DNA from 3 places in the Vibrio sp. 2134-1 genome. Region 3 is predicted to be linked to each of the others. Evidence: predicted binding sites of a transcription regulator. Region 3 holds the regulator's gene; each other region holds the start of a gene.
The links. The regulator MetJ, encoded in region 3, represses methionine synthesis genes. The targets are predictions, from matches to a motif close to TTAGACNTNTANANGTCTAA.

Region 1: the regulator MetJ is predicted to act here: its motif matches at 3,131-3,150, upstream of metN (methionine ABC transporter ATP-binding protein MetN).
Region 2: the regulator MetJ is predicted to act here: its motif matches at 2,083-2,102, upstream of metH (methionine synthase).

The regions. Positions count from the first base shown of each region.
Region 1 is NZ_JAWOUS010000006.1:133,360-137,673, forward strand. It holds gene R7R78_RS09610 (Zn-ribbon-containing protein) at 1-348, shown strand, start outside; gene R7R78_RS09615 (MetQ/NlpA family lipoprotein) at 460-1,269, opposite strand; gene R7R78_RS09620 (methionine ABC transporter permease) at 1,302-1,979, opposite strand; gene metN (methionine ABC transporter ATP-binding protein MetN) at 1,969-3,003, opposite strand; gene gmhB (D-glycero-beta-D-manno-heptose 1,7-bisphosphate 7-phosphatase) at 3,345-3,896, shown strand; gene treR (trehalose operon repressor TreR) at 3,971-4,314, shown strand, end outside.
Region 2 is NZ_JAWOUS010000019.1:209-4,522, forward strand. It holds gene R7R78_RS18680 (cation:proton antiporter) at 628-1,959, opposite strand; gene metH (methionine synthase) at 2,151-4,314, shown strand, end outside.
Region 3 is NZ_JAWOUS010000023.1:46,527-50,840, reverse strand. It holds gene bfr (bacterioferritin) at 1-364, shown strand, start outside; gene R7R78_RS20485 (malic enzyme-like NAD(P)-binding protein) at 571-1,848, shown strand; gene metJ (met regulon transcriptional regulator MetJ) at 1,961-2,281, opposite strand; gene R7R78_RS20475 (O-succinylhomoserine (thiol)-lyase) at 2,507-3,667, shown strand; gene R7R78_RS20470 (bifunctional aspartate kinase/homoserine dehydrogenase II) at 3,683-4,314, shown strand, end outside.

The DNA.
Region 1 (4,314 bases), on a different contig from region 3:
CATAAAGCCGTCATTAAGTGGCAGACTGAGTGGCAAGCGTGTGATGAAATCCAAATGGCAGGGGGCTGCCGAGCGGAACATGCGGCGCTCCACGAAATTTGCGATGTGGATAGTGTGCTGTTTCGCCGAGGTTGGGACTTACGTGGCCGTATCGAATACATCACGAAGATCCCTACGTACTATTACCAGTATCGTGTCGGTGGTCAGTCGCTGGAGAGCGAGAAAGCGCGCAAGTGTCCAAAATGCGATGGCGAGTGGCTACTCGATGAGCCACTACATGACATATTTCATTTTAAGTGTGATGACTGCCGAATCGTGTCGAATATCTCTTGGGACCATCTTAAGTAGCGAATTGAAGCTACTTAAATGGGTAGATAGACAAATAGAAAGGGCTGATGTTTTCACATCAGCCCTTTTGTGTTTAGAACGTTGTTTTCAGTCATGTTTTGAAAAGTGGGATTACCAACCTTTCACAACACCGCCTTTGAACAGTTCTTTTGCCGCTTCGTAAACTTCTTCCGTTTGGTAAGCTTTTACGAAGTTTTGTACGTTTTGCGCATTAACATTTTCTTCGCGAGCGACAATTAGGTTTACGTATGGTGAGTCTTTATCTTCAACGAACACGCCGTCACGCTCTGGCGATAGGTCGATAGAGCTTGCGTAAGTGGTGTTGATGATAGATAGCGTTACGTCATCCAATGAACGCGGAAGCTGTGGGGCTTCTAGTTCAATGATTTCGATATTTTTAGGGTTGCCTACGATGTCACGTACTGTAGCGAGTAGACCAACGCCATCACGTAGCGTAATTAAACCTTGCTGCTCAAGAAGCAGTAGTGAGCGACCTAGGTTAGTTGGGTCGTTTGGTACTGCGATGCGTGCGCCATCTTGAATTTCATCAATTGATTTTACTTGCTTTGAGTAACCAGCAATAGGGTAAACGAATGAGTTACCCGCGATAGCCAGTTTGTAGCCGCGGTCTTTCACTTGTTGGTCTAGGTATGGTTTGTGCTGGAACGCATTCGCGTCTACTGAACCATCATCCAGAGCGGCGTTTGGTGTTACGTAATCGGTAAATGTTACTAGCTCAACGTCTAGGTTGTATTTCTCTTTTGCTACTTTAGCGGCAACTTCGGCTACTTGTGCTTCTGCACCAGCAATAACGCCAACTTTTACTTTGTTTACGTCTACTTCTTTGTCGCCGCAACCCGCTAGAGCAAGAGCAGAGGCGGCCGTTGCTACAGTCAAAAGACCTTTAAGGCTAAATTTCATCTTTATCTCCTTATAATTTGTATTTTTGATGCTTATCTGTGGTCTACACGGCGCACCACTGCGTCGCCGATAGACTGAATAATCTGTACTAGAACAATCAACATCACGACAGTCACGGCCATGATAGTTACATCGTAGCGGTGGAAACCGTAACGGATGGCTACGTCGCCTAGGCCGCCGCCGCCTACCGTACCCGCCATAGCTGAGTAGCTAACGAGAGTGACCAAGGTAATCGTTACTGAGTTAACAATAGTCGGCATTGCTTCAGGTAGTAGAACTTTTGTGATGATCTGTGTTGGTGTCGCCCCCATTGACTGCGCTGCTTCCACCAAGCCTGTCGGTACTTCTAATAAAGCACCTTCAATAAGACGAGCGACAAAAGGAATGGCGCCAATAGTCAGTGGGACGATTGCTGCGGTTGTACCGATAAAGGTTCCAACTAGCATTTTTGTCACTGGAATAATCGCAACCATCAGTACGAGGAATGGCACAGAACGACCAATGTTAACGATAGCGCCTAAGCCGCTATTTAGTTTGGTGTTTTCAAGTAGGCCGCCTTTCTTAGTAATATGGAGGATTACCCCTAATGGAATACCCACAGCAAAGCCGACTAATCCGGCAACCGCAACCATGTAAAGCGTTTCCCACGTTGCACCTAAAAGTAGTTTGCTGTTTAAGCTCAGCCATTCAGAAATCGTATTAAAGGACATAACCAAGTACCTCTACTTTTACGTTGTGCTTACGCAGGTATTCAAGAGCTGCGTTGTCATCTTCTTCGTTACCAAATAGCTCTGCGACCATCATGCCGAATTTCACGCCACCAGCGTAATCAAGGTCGGAACTCAAAATACTCACATCAATATTGTATTTACGAGAAATTTGCGACATTAACGGTGCATCGACGGTTGCGCCAGTAAACTCTAAGCGAACCAACGGGTAGCTGCCATCAACACGCTCTGCTTGCAGACGTGCTTGGTAATCTTCAGGAATGGAAAGATCCAGCGTTGAGCGAATGAATTGGTGCGCTAGCTCTGTCTTAGGGTGCGCAAAAATATCGCCAACGGTGCCTTTTTCCACCAGCTCACCACCACCGATGATTGCTACTTCGTGACAGATACTTTTTACGACTTCCATTTCGTGAGTGATAAGTAAAATCGTGATGTTGAGTTTGCGGTTGATCTCTTTCAATAACTCAAGGATAGATTGAGTTGTTGCCGGATCTAGTGCGCTAGTGGCCTCATCACAAAGCAGCACGCTAGGATCGGATGCCAATGCACGAGCAATTGCCACACGCTGTTTTTGTCCGCCACTTAAGTTAGATGGGTAGCTTTCGTGTTTGTCGGCTAAGCCTACAAGCTTTAGCAACTCAGTTACTTTTGTTGTGACTTGCGATTTGTCTTTACCTGCCAGTTCTAGGGGTAATGCCACATTATCAAACACAGTACGAGACGAAAGCAGGTTAAAGTGCTGGAAGATCATGCCAATGTTACGGCGTGTTTCGACTAGTTGTTTTTTACTGAGTTTGGTTAGATCCACACCATCAACGATGATGGAACCAGAGGTCGGCGCTTCTAACATGTTGACACAGCGGATCAGCGTACTTTTACCAGCACCTGATGAACCGATAACACCAAAGATAGTGCCTTTGTCGATGTGTAGGTTAATGTCTTTCAGGGCAAGGATTTCCTTACTGCCTTGGTAGAACACTTTATTGACGTTTTTTATTTCTATCATGTTTCAACCTGCCCAAAGATACGGGGAACTTCGCTGTCAAAAACGGCCTTTGACAGAACTTAATGTTGAGCTTTATCTCAATTTTCAGTTGATGCTATGGGTTAAGCAGAATGAAGTCAATAGATATTTTTACGTCTAGACGTCTAAATGTATGGATGTTCTGTTTTGAAACGAAGATGTATAGATAACAAGCAGGAGGTAGACGGCAGGGCACCCTCAGATTTACCGATTCTTGCCCAACAAATCAACCGTTTTGTCGAGGCCAAGAATGAATTAGATAGTGTTGAAGTTTATAAGGTATGTAATAATCTGATTAAACCGAGTTAATAGAGAAATACGTTTTGGCAAAACCTGCTGTTTTTATCGATCGTGATGGCGTGATAAACGTTGACCACGGCTACGTTCATGACGAACATGATTTTGAGTACATTGATGGTGTATTTGAAGCGACGAAAGCGCTAAAAGATAAAGGCTACCTTCTAGTGTTAGTGACGAATCAATCGGGCATCGCACGCGGTAAATTCAGTGAAAACCGTTTCTTGTCTCTGACTCAATGGATGGATTGGAACTTTGCTGATAATGGTGTTGAGTTCGATGGTATCTATTACTGCCCACATCATCCAGAACATGGCATTGGCGAGTACAAGCAAGATTGTGAGTGCCGTAAGCCAAAACCAGGCATGTTCATTTCTGCGCGTGACTTCTTGAAGATCGACATGGAGAAATCTGTGATGATCGGCGATAAAGCTGAAGACATGATGGCAGCAGAAGCGGCAGGCGTTGGCACTAAGATTTTGGTTCGCACTGGTAAGCCAGTAACGGAACAGGGCGAAGCCATTGCAACGGTAGTATTGGATAGCATTGCAGATGTGCCTGCGTACTTAAACAAGTAATATTCATTACTGACTGAGATAAGGGAAGCCACTGCTTCCCTTTTGTTTGATTCCTTCTTTTAATCTGAACACTTATGAGCAAAAAACTCACCATTCTTGATATCGCAAAATTGGCAGGCGTGGGCAAATCAACAGTAAGCCGTGTGCTTACTAACGATCCAAAAGTGAAACCGCAAACGCGAGAGAAGGTTGAGCAAATTATTCGTGAATCTGGTTACGTGCCGTCCAAATCTGCGCAATCAATGCGTGGCGGCAGCCAAAAAGTCATTGGGGTTATCATCTCCCGTTTAGACTCACCATCAGAAAATCGCGCCGTTGGTACCATGCTCAATGCTTTGTATTCCGCTGGTTATGATGCGGTGATCATGGAGAGCCAATTCGATCGCGATAAAACCAATGAGCATTTGGATGTGCTTAA
Region 2 (4,314 bases), on a different contig from region 3:
GTATGAGTGAAGTGGAACGCAGTTTTGTGTGGTTTCTGCAGTCTCGAGCGCTAGTTTTGAGCCTCTTCATTCACCAAAGCTCCTTTTGTTCGATATTAGAAAATCTAGTTATGTGACAGAGTTTAATTGTTTGAGGTGTCACTTGTTCCAATTTTGAAAACAGGACGACTTTGAATACAAGTTTAGTCTCACTGAGATCAAGAGAGAGGGGGACTAAATTTCTGTTAAGGCTTTGATCTACCTGAATGCTAGCTCAGTTTTATCTTGGTGAGATTGCTAACCTGTTTGGGTTCTGAACGCAATCACTCTAAATGTATCTTTCTCATAAAAATACAAACTCGCTCATTGCTAAGTATTGTGGAAGTTTAGCTTTGATATTTGCGAGGAGCCTATATTGCCAAGAGAAGAGAAGAGAAGAGAAGTGATAAATGGGTAAATTAAAAGGCTCGTCTATGAATACTATCTATCGGCAATAGTTAGTATCTATGAAAATGCAGCGTAGCGATTCTTAGTATATTTGAAGGTATATCAAAGAATAAGGAGCACTCGTCCTTGAAGGGGAGTCTGAAAATTAGTTATGAAAAAAGCAGCTAGGTAGCTGCTTTTTATTTATTAAGTTACGTGTCTTTAAGAGTCCACTGTCTCCGTATGTTCCGGAGTGGTTATTGCTTGGTTGTTCTCTTCCATCTTCTTCTCTTCTGCTTTTGCTTTTTCAATCATTGGAGTGATTGTTGAGCCTTGAATGAGGATAGAGAAAACAACGACGGAGTAGGTCATTACAAGAATAATCTCTTTTACATCGATTAACTTATCTTGAATCACCCAAATACCAGATGGAATGGAAAGTGCCATTGCCAATGCAAGGCCCCCGCGTAAGCCGCCCCACGTCAAAATACGTACTGACCACGGGTTATATTTTCTGTAACGCTTAAAGCCAATGTACGAGAGAAATACGCTTAAATAGCGAGCTGCTAGTACAAGAGGGACTGAAATAGCCATCATGATCCAGTCTTCTTTGTGGAATTCAAACAGCAGCATCGACATGCCGATCAGTAGGAATAACACGCCATTCAAGAACTCATCAACAAGCTCCCAAAAATGGTCAAGGTGATCTTCACTCTCTTTTGAAAAGCCAATAAAGCGTGTCCAGTTGCCAATCATAATACCGGATACAACCATTGCGAGTGGGCCTGATACATGGATGTATTCAGCAAATGCGTAACCTGCTGTTGGGACACCAATGGTAAGTAACAATTCCATTGAGTGATCATCGGTGGCACTGATCAAGTAGTGGAATAGCAAACCGAGGACGAAACCATATGTGATACCACCGATAGCTTCTTGGATGAAGAGTAAGGTGACACTACCTACAGTTGGTGCCTCAGTGCCAAATGCAATCGTAAATAGAGTGACGAAGATAACCAAACCGAAGCCATCATTGAAGAGCGATTCTCCTTCAATCTGAGTGGAGATACGTTTAGGAGCATCGAGTTTTTTCACAATAGCCAATACAGCGATTGGGTCAGTTGGCGATATTAGAGCACCAAATAGTAAGCAGTAGACCAAATCAAATTGGATGCCAATTAACTGACAAAACCCATACAGCGCAAATCCAATAAAGAACGTAGAAAACAGTGTAGCTCCAAGGACTAAAACAGTGATCTCCCACTTTTGATCTTTAAGGTTCGGGAGTTTGATGCCTAGTCCACCAGCAAATAGTAAGAAGCCAAGAATGCCTTTGAGCAAGAAATCTTCGAAGTTAATCCTTGTGACCGTCTCCGTTGCAATTTCGGTGAGATGGAACCAGTTGTTTTGACCCGCAATTAAGATTAGAAGTGAAAGCACCATTGAACCTGCGGTAATCGCAATGGTGGTTTGCATCTTTCCTATCTTGCTGTTTACAAAAGCAATTAGCATCGCAGCTGCGGATAGAAAACATAAAGTATGATAGACCGACATAGAGCTCTCTATTTGTAACATTTTATGAATGGAATTCTCGGCTGATGCTGCTTAAATAGCAAACATTTTTTCGTGATTATTTTGCAAGTTAAGAAGGATATAAAATAATCATTAATTCTACGTTTAGACGTCTAGACTCCTGAAGTTTGTGTGATAGGATGGAAAGATAACTAAAGGAATGAGGCTGTACTGTGGGAAGTAACGTAATACAACAGATTGAAGCTCAATTGAAGCAACGTATTCTTTTGATTGATGGTGGTATGGGAACCATGATTCAAGGGTACAAACTTGAAGAGCAAGACTATCGAGGAACGCGCTTTGCGGATTGGCATTGTGATCTAAAAGGTAACAACGACCTGTTGGTTCTAAGTCAGCCTCAACTTATCAAGGAAATTCACGCTGCATATTTAGAAGCGGGTGCAGATATTCTCGAAACCAACACGTTTAACGCAACAACCATTGCGATGGCTGACTACGAGATGGAAAGCCTAAGTGAAGAAATTAACTTTGCTGCTGCCAAGCTTGCACGTGAAGTTGCAGACGAATGGACCGCAAAAACACCCGATAAACCGCGTTATGTCGCAGGGGTTTTAGGGCCGACGAACCGCACTTGTTCTATCTCTCCTGATGTAAACGACCCTGGATATCGAAATGTTTCTTTCGACGAGTTAGTTGAGGCTTACTCTGAATCGACTCGAGCGCTGATTAAAGGTGGTTCTGATCTTATTCTTATCGAGACCATCTTCGATACTCTTAACGCTAAGGCTTGTTCATTTGCTGTTGAAAGTGTGTTTGAAGAGATGGGTATTGAGTTACCTGTGATGATCTCGGGGACTATTACTGATGCTTCCGGTAGAACATTATCCGGTCAAACCACAGAAGCGTTTTACAACTCATTACGTCATGTTAAACCGATTTCGTTTGGTTTGAACTGTGCACTTGGCCCGGATGAACTGCGTCCTTATGTTGAAGAGCTCTCGCGTATATCAGAATCTTTTGTTTCCGCTCACCCAAATGCTGGGCTTCCGAATGCATTCGGCGAATACGATTTGTCGCCAGAAGATATGGCTAAGCATGTTAAAGAGTGGGCTCAAAGTGGCTTTTTAAACTTGATTGGTGGGTGTTGTGGTACAACTCCTGAGCACATTCGCCAAATGGCACTCGCGGTTGAAAATATCGCCCCTCGTCAATTACCTGAACTTCCCGTTGCTTGTCGCTTGTCTGGCCTAGAGCCACTCGCTATTGATAAAGACTCTTTATTTATCAATGTCGGTGAGCGTACGAATGTAACCGGTTCTGCGCGTTTTAAGCGCTTGATTAAAGAAGAGCTGTACGATGAAGCGCTCGATGTGGCTCGTCAACAAGTTGAAAATGGCGCTCAAATTATCGATATCAACATGGATGAAGGCATGTTGGATGCACAAGCTTGTATGGTTCGCTTTTTAAACCTTTGTGCGTCAGAACCTGAAATCTCAAAAGTACCAATCATGGTTGACTCTTCCAAGTGGGAGGTTATTGAAGCCGGTCTTAAGTGCATCCAAGGCAAAGGCATTGTTAACTCGATCTCTCTCAAAGAAGGCAAAGAGAAATTCGTTGAACAAGCTAAGTTGATCCGCCGTTACGGTGCGGCTGTGATTGTGATGGCGTTTGATGAGATTGGGCAAGCAGATACACGTGAGCGCAAAGTAGAAATTTGTACCAACGCTTACCGAATTCTTGTTGATGAAGTGGGCTTTCCACCAGAAGACATCATTTTTGACCCAAACATTTTTGCCATTGCTACGGGGATCGAGGAGCATAATAACTACGCGGTGGATTTCATTGAAGCCGTTGGCGATATCAAACGTGATTTACCACATGCGATGATCTCGGGTGGTGTTTCTAACGTCTCATTCTCTTTCCGTGGCAATAACTATGTACGTGAAGCGATTCACGCGGTGTTCCTCTACCACTGTTTTAAAAATGGTATGGATATGGGGATTGTGAATGCGGGTCAGTTAGAAATCTACGATAACGTGCCTGAAAAATTGCGTGAGGCTGTGGAAGATGTCGTTCTTAACCGTCGTGATGACGCCACTGAGAGATTGTTAGATATCGCGGCGGAATATGCAGGCAAAGGGGTAGGTAAAGAGGAGGATGCCTCTGCACTTGAGTGGAGAACTTGGCCTGTTGAAAAGCGCTTAGAGCACGCGTTAGTGAAAGGAATAACTGAGTTCATCGTTGATGATACCGAAGAGGCTCGTGTCAACGCTTCAAAGCCATTAGAGGTGATTGAAGGCCCATTAATGGATGGGATGAACGTCGTCGGAGACTTGTTTGGTGAAGGTAAAATGTTCCTTCCTCAGGTCGTAAAAT
Region 3 (4,314 bases):
GCACCTAGCAGACAAGGAATATCACGAATCTATCGATGAGATGAAACATGCCGATCATCTAATTGAGCGTATTTTGTTCCTTGAAGGCTTACCGAACCTACAAGATTTAGGTAAGTTGATGATTGGTGAAGATACCAAGGAAATGCTCGAGTGTGACTTAAAGCTTGAAATGGCGGCTATTCCAGATTTAAAAGATGCGATTGCCTACGCTGAAGACATTCGAGATTATGTGTCTCGAGATCTCTTCCAAGATATTCTTGAAGATGAAGAAGAACATGTTGATTGGCTAGAGACGCAACTTGGCTTGATTGAAATGTCTGGTATTGAGAATTATCTCCAAGCGCAATACGTGGACGAAGAGTAACGATACTTTCTGAGTTTGCATACTCCAATAATAGTAATAAGAAAGAGCACCTGACTCGAAAATCAGGTGCTTAACCCCGTTATCTGGTCTAATCTCTTTTATTATCGGCTTTTTAAGGATATTGCTCGCAATCTTGCCTATGAAGTTTGATTTCTATCCGATAGAATTTATGCCCCCTTACCTAAAAATAAAAAAGAGAAACGTCCATGTCTGAAGACAACCACCAAGCAGCCACTCCAGAAGAAGAACATCGCCAAAAAGCATTGGATTACCATGCTTATCCAACTCCAGGAAAGATTGCTGTCGAACTGACAAAGCCTGCGGAAACGGCGGGTGATCTTGCCCTTGCATATAGCCCTGGTGTTGCAGAGCCAGTGCGTGAAATCGCACAAAACCCGGATAACGTGTACAAGTACACTGCAAAAGGGAACATGGTTGCTGTTATTTCTAACGGTACCGCTATTCTAGGTCTAGGTAACCTAGGTCCACTTGCATCTAAGCCAGTGATGGAAGGTAAAGCGTTACTGTTTAAGCGTTTTGCAGGTCTTGACTCTATTGATATTGAAGTTAAGCACCGCACGATCGATGAATTTGTTGATACTGTTGCGAGCATTGCAGACACTTTTGGCGGTATTAACCTTGAAGATATTAAAGCACCAGACTGTTTTGAGATTGAAAAACGTTTGATTGAGCGTTGTGATGTACCAGTATTCCACGATGATCAACATGGTACTGCTATTGTAACGGCAGCGGGTATGCTGAATGCAATCGAACTTCAAGGTAAGAAACTTGAAGATTCAACAATTGTTTGTCTTGGCGCTGGCGCTGCCGCTGTAGCGTGTATGGAGCTTCTGATCAAATGCGGCGCAATGCGCGAAAAAATCTACATGCTAGATCGCAAAGGTGTGATTCACACTCGTCGTGATGATCTTAATGAATATAAGCAGCTATTTGCGAACAATACAGATAAGCGCACACTAGAAGACGTGATTGAAGGTGCAGATCTGTTCCTAGGTGTATCTGGTCCAAACCTATTGCCAGCGGAAGCGTTGAAGTTGATGGCAGATAAGCCAATCGTATTCGCATGTTCTAACCCGGATCCTGAAATCAAGCCGGAACTTGCTCACGCAGTTCGTGATGACTTGATCATGGGTACTGGCCGTAGTGATTATCCTAACCAAGTTAACAACGTATTGTGTTTCCCATTCATTTTCCGCGGTGCTCTTGATGTGCGTGCAAGTGAAATCAATGATGAAATGAAACTTGCAGCCGTTGAGGCGATTCGTGAGCTAGCAAAAGAGCCTGTACCTGAAGCCGTATTGAAGGCTGCAGGTGTTGATAAGCTAGAGTTTGGTGCGGACTATATTATTCCAAAACCAATGGATTCACGTTTGCTACCACGTGTTGCAAAAGCGGTTGCTCAGGCGGCGGTTAATTCAGGTGTAGCTCGTATCGAGATGCCTGAAAACTACATGGCAGAGTAATATATCTTTCAGATGTGATACACAAAAATGGGACGCTATTGCGTCCCATTTTTTATGTCATTCATTTGGCTCGAGGCAAGAGTTATTACCTGAAACCTCTTATCAGGCTTTTTTATTCTTCGTCGAATGACTCAAATTCGATGCCCATTTCCGTCATCAGCGCTTTTACTTCTGTTGGAATATCATCAGGACGGTCTTTACGAAGGTCTTCATCTGTCGGAAGTGGCTGACCTGTGTACGCGTGCAAAAATGCCTCGCATAGCAATTCGCTATTGGTTGCATGGCGTAAGTTATTGATCTGACGGCGAGTACGCTCATCAGTTAGCACCTTTAAAACTTTTAGCGGGATAGAGACGGTAATTTTTTTTACTTGTTCGCTTTTTTTGCCGTGCTCTGCATATGGGCTAATGTATTCGCCATTCCAGTCAGCCATTGCACACCTTCATTTATGTAATCGGTTAAAAATAATTTAGGTGCTGATTTTAGCTGCATTTACCGCCATAAGCAAAGACATATAGACGTCTAGAAGTGTTGACGTCTCATTTTTTGACGAGTAAAGTGAACATAACAGCAAAGGAAGCGTGTTGATCACTTTATGTTACTCATTAGATATAGCGCATTCCTATTTAGAAGTCATTACCCGTGAAAGGATACACCCATGAGCACTCGCAAACCTGCGACCATTGCAGTACGCACTGGTATTGAATCAGACAGCCAATATCATGCTGTCGTTCCACCTATTTATCTTTCCACTAACTATGGTTTTCCTGCTTTTGGTGAAGTGCCCAAGTATGATTACACACGATCTGGTAATCCAAATCGCGGACTGTTGGAAAGTGCGCTATCTGAACTCGAGTCTGGAAAAGGAGCGGTTGTTACTAACTGCGGTACGTCGGCATTAAATTTATGGGTTTCCGCTTTTCTCGGCCCAGATGATCTCATTATTGCTCCTCACGATTGTTATGGTGGTACCTATCGTCTTTTTAATACCCGAGCTAACAAAGGCGATTTTAAGGTTCAGTTTGTCGATCAATCAGACGAACAGGCTTTAGATGCTGCATTGGCACAAAAACCAAAACTCATTTTGCTAGAAACTCCGTCAAATCCTCTGGTTCGCGTAGTGGATATTGCAGCTACTTGTGAAAAAGCGAAACAAGTCGGCGCGTTAGTTGCGGTGGACAATACCTTTTTGACACCCGTGTACCAAAAACCTTTAGAGCTAGGTGCGGATTTTGTTATCCACTCCACAACAAAATACATCAACGGTCATTCGGACGTAATTGGTGGGGTAATCATCACCAACACAGAAGCGCATGCAGAAGAGCTTGCATGGTGGGGCAATTGTATTGGTGCAACGGGTACACCATTCGATAGTTACATGACACTGCGAGGTATTCGTACGCTTGGTGCTCGTATGAGAGTACATGAAGAGAGCTCACAGCAGGTACTGGCTTACCTACAGAAACAAGCGTTAGTTAAAACTATCTATCATCCAAGCCTGCCGGAACATCCAGGTCATGACATCGCTAAAAAGCAGCAAACGGGCTTTGGCTCTATGTTGAGTTTTGAGTTTTCTGGTTCGTTTGAACAGTTAAAGGTGTTTGTGAAAGAGCTCCAACTGTTTTCATTAGCAGAGTCATTAGGTGGTGTAGAAAGTTTGATTTGCCACCCAGCATCCATGACGCACCGTGCAATGGGTGAGGAGGCGCTGGCGGAGGCTGGGGTCTCTCATCAACTATTGCGTTTGTCTGTCGGTTTGGAAGATGCACAAGACCTCATCACAGATTTAGAACAAGCGTTCGCTAAAGCTACCCAGTAATAGGAGACGATAACAATGACTGTACAACGTCAGCTGCATAAGTTTGGTGGCAGTAGCTTAGCAAACCCAGAATGCTACTTACGCGTTGTGGGTATTCTCAAGGAGTATTCGACAGAAAATGATCTTGTGGTCGTCTCTGCTGCAGGAAAAACCACTAATCGCTTGATTGAGTTTTTGGAAGGGTTAAATAAAGATGGCCGAATTGCGCATGAAGCGCTTCAAAGCTTGAGACAGTTCCAAACTGAGCTAATAGAAAGCTTGTTGGAGAGTGAAGCAAAAGAAGAGCTGTTAGCTTTATTACATGATGAGTTCAGTACTCTCTCGGAGCTGACTGCACCACTCACTAATGCGCAAAAAGCTGCGGTACTGGGACACGGAGAAGTATGGTCTGCTCGCCTATTGGCCGCGTTATTATCTCAACGTTCTATCCCTGCGGTTGCACAAGATGCACGAGCGTTTTTACGTGCAGAAGCGGGAACTCAACCAGAGGTTGATCGCGCTCGTTCATACCCTTTAATTAAAGAGATCCTCGCGCAGCATAACCATAAACGTGTGGTAATTACTGGCTTTATGGCTCAGAACGAGGCAGGAGAAACCATTCTACTTGGTCGTAACGGCTCTGACTATTCTGCAACGGTCATAGGCGC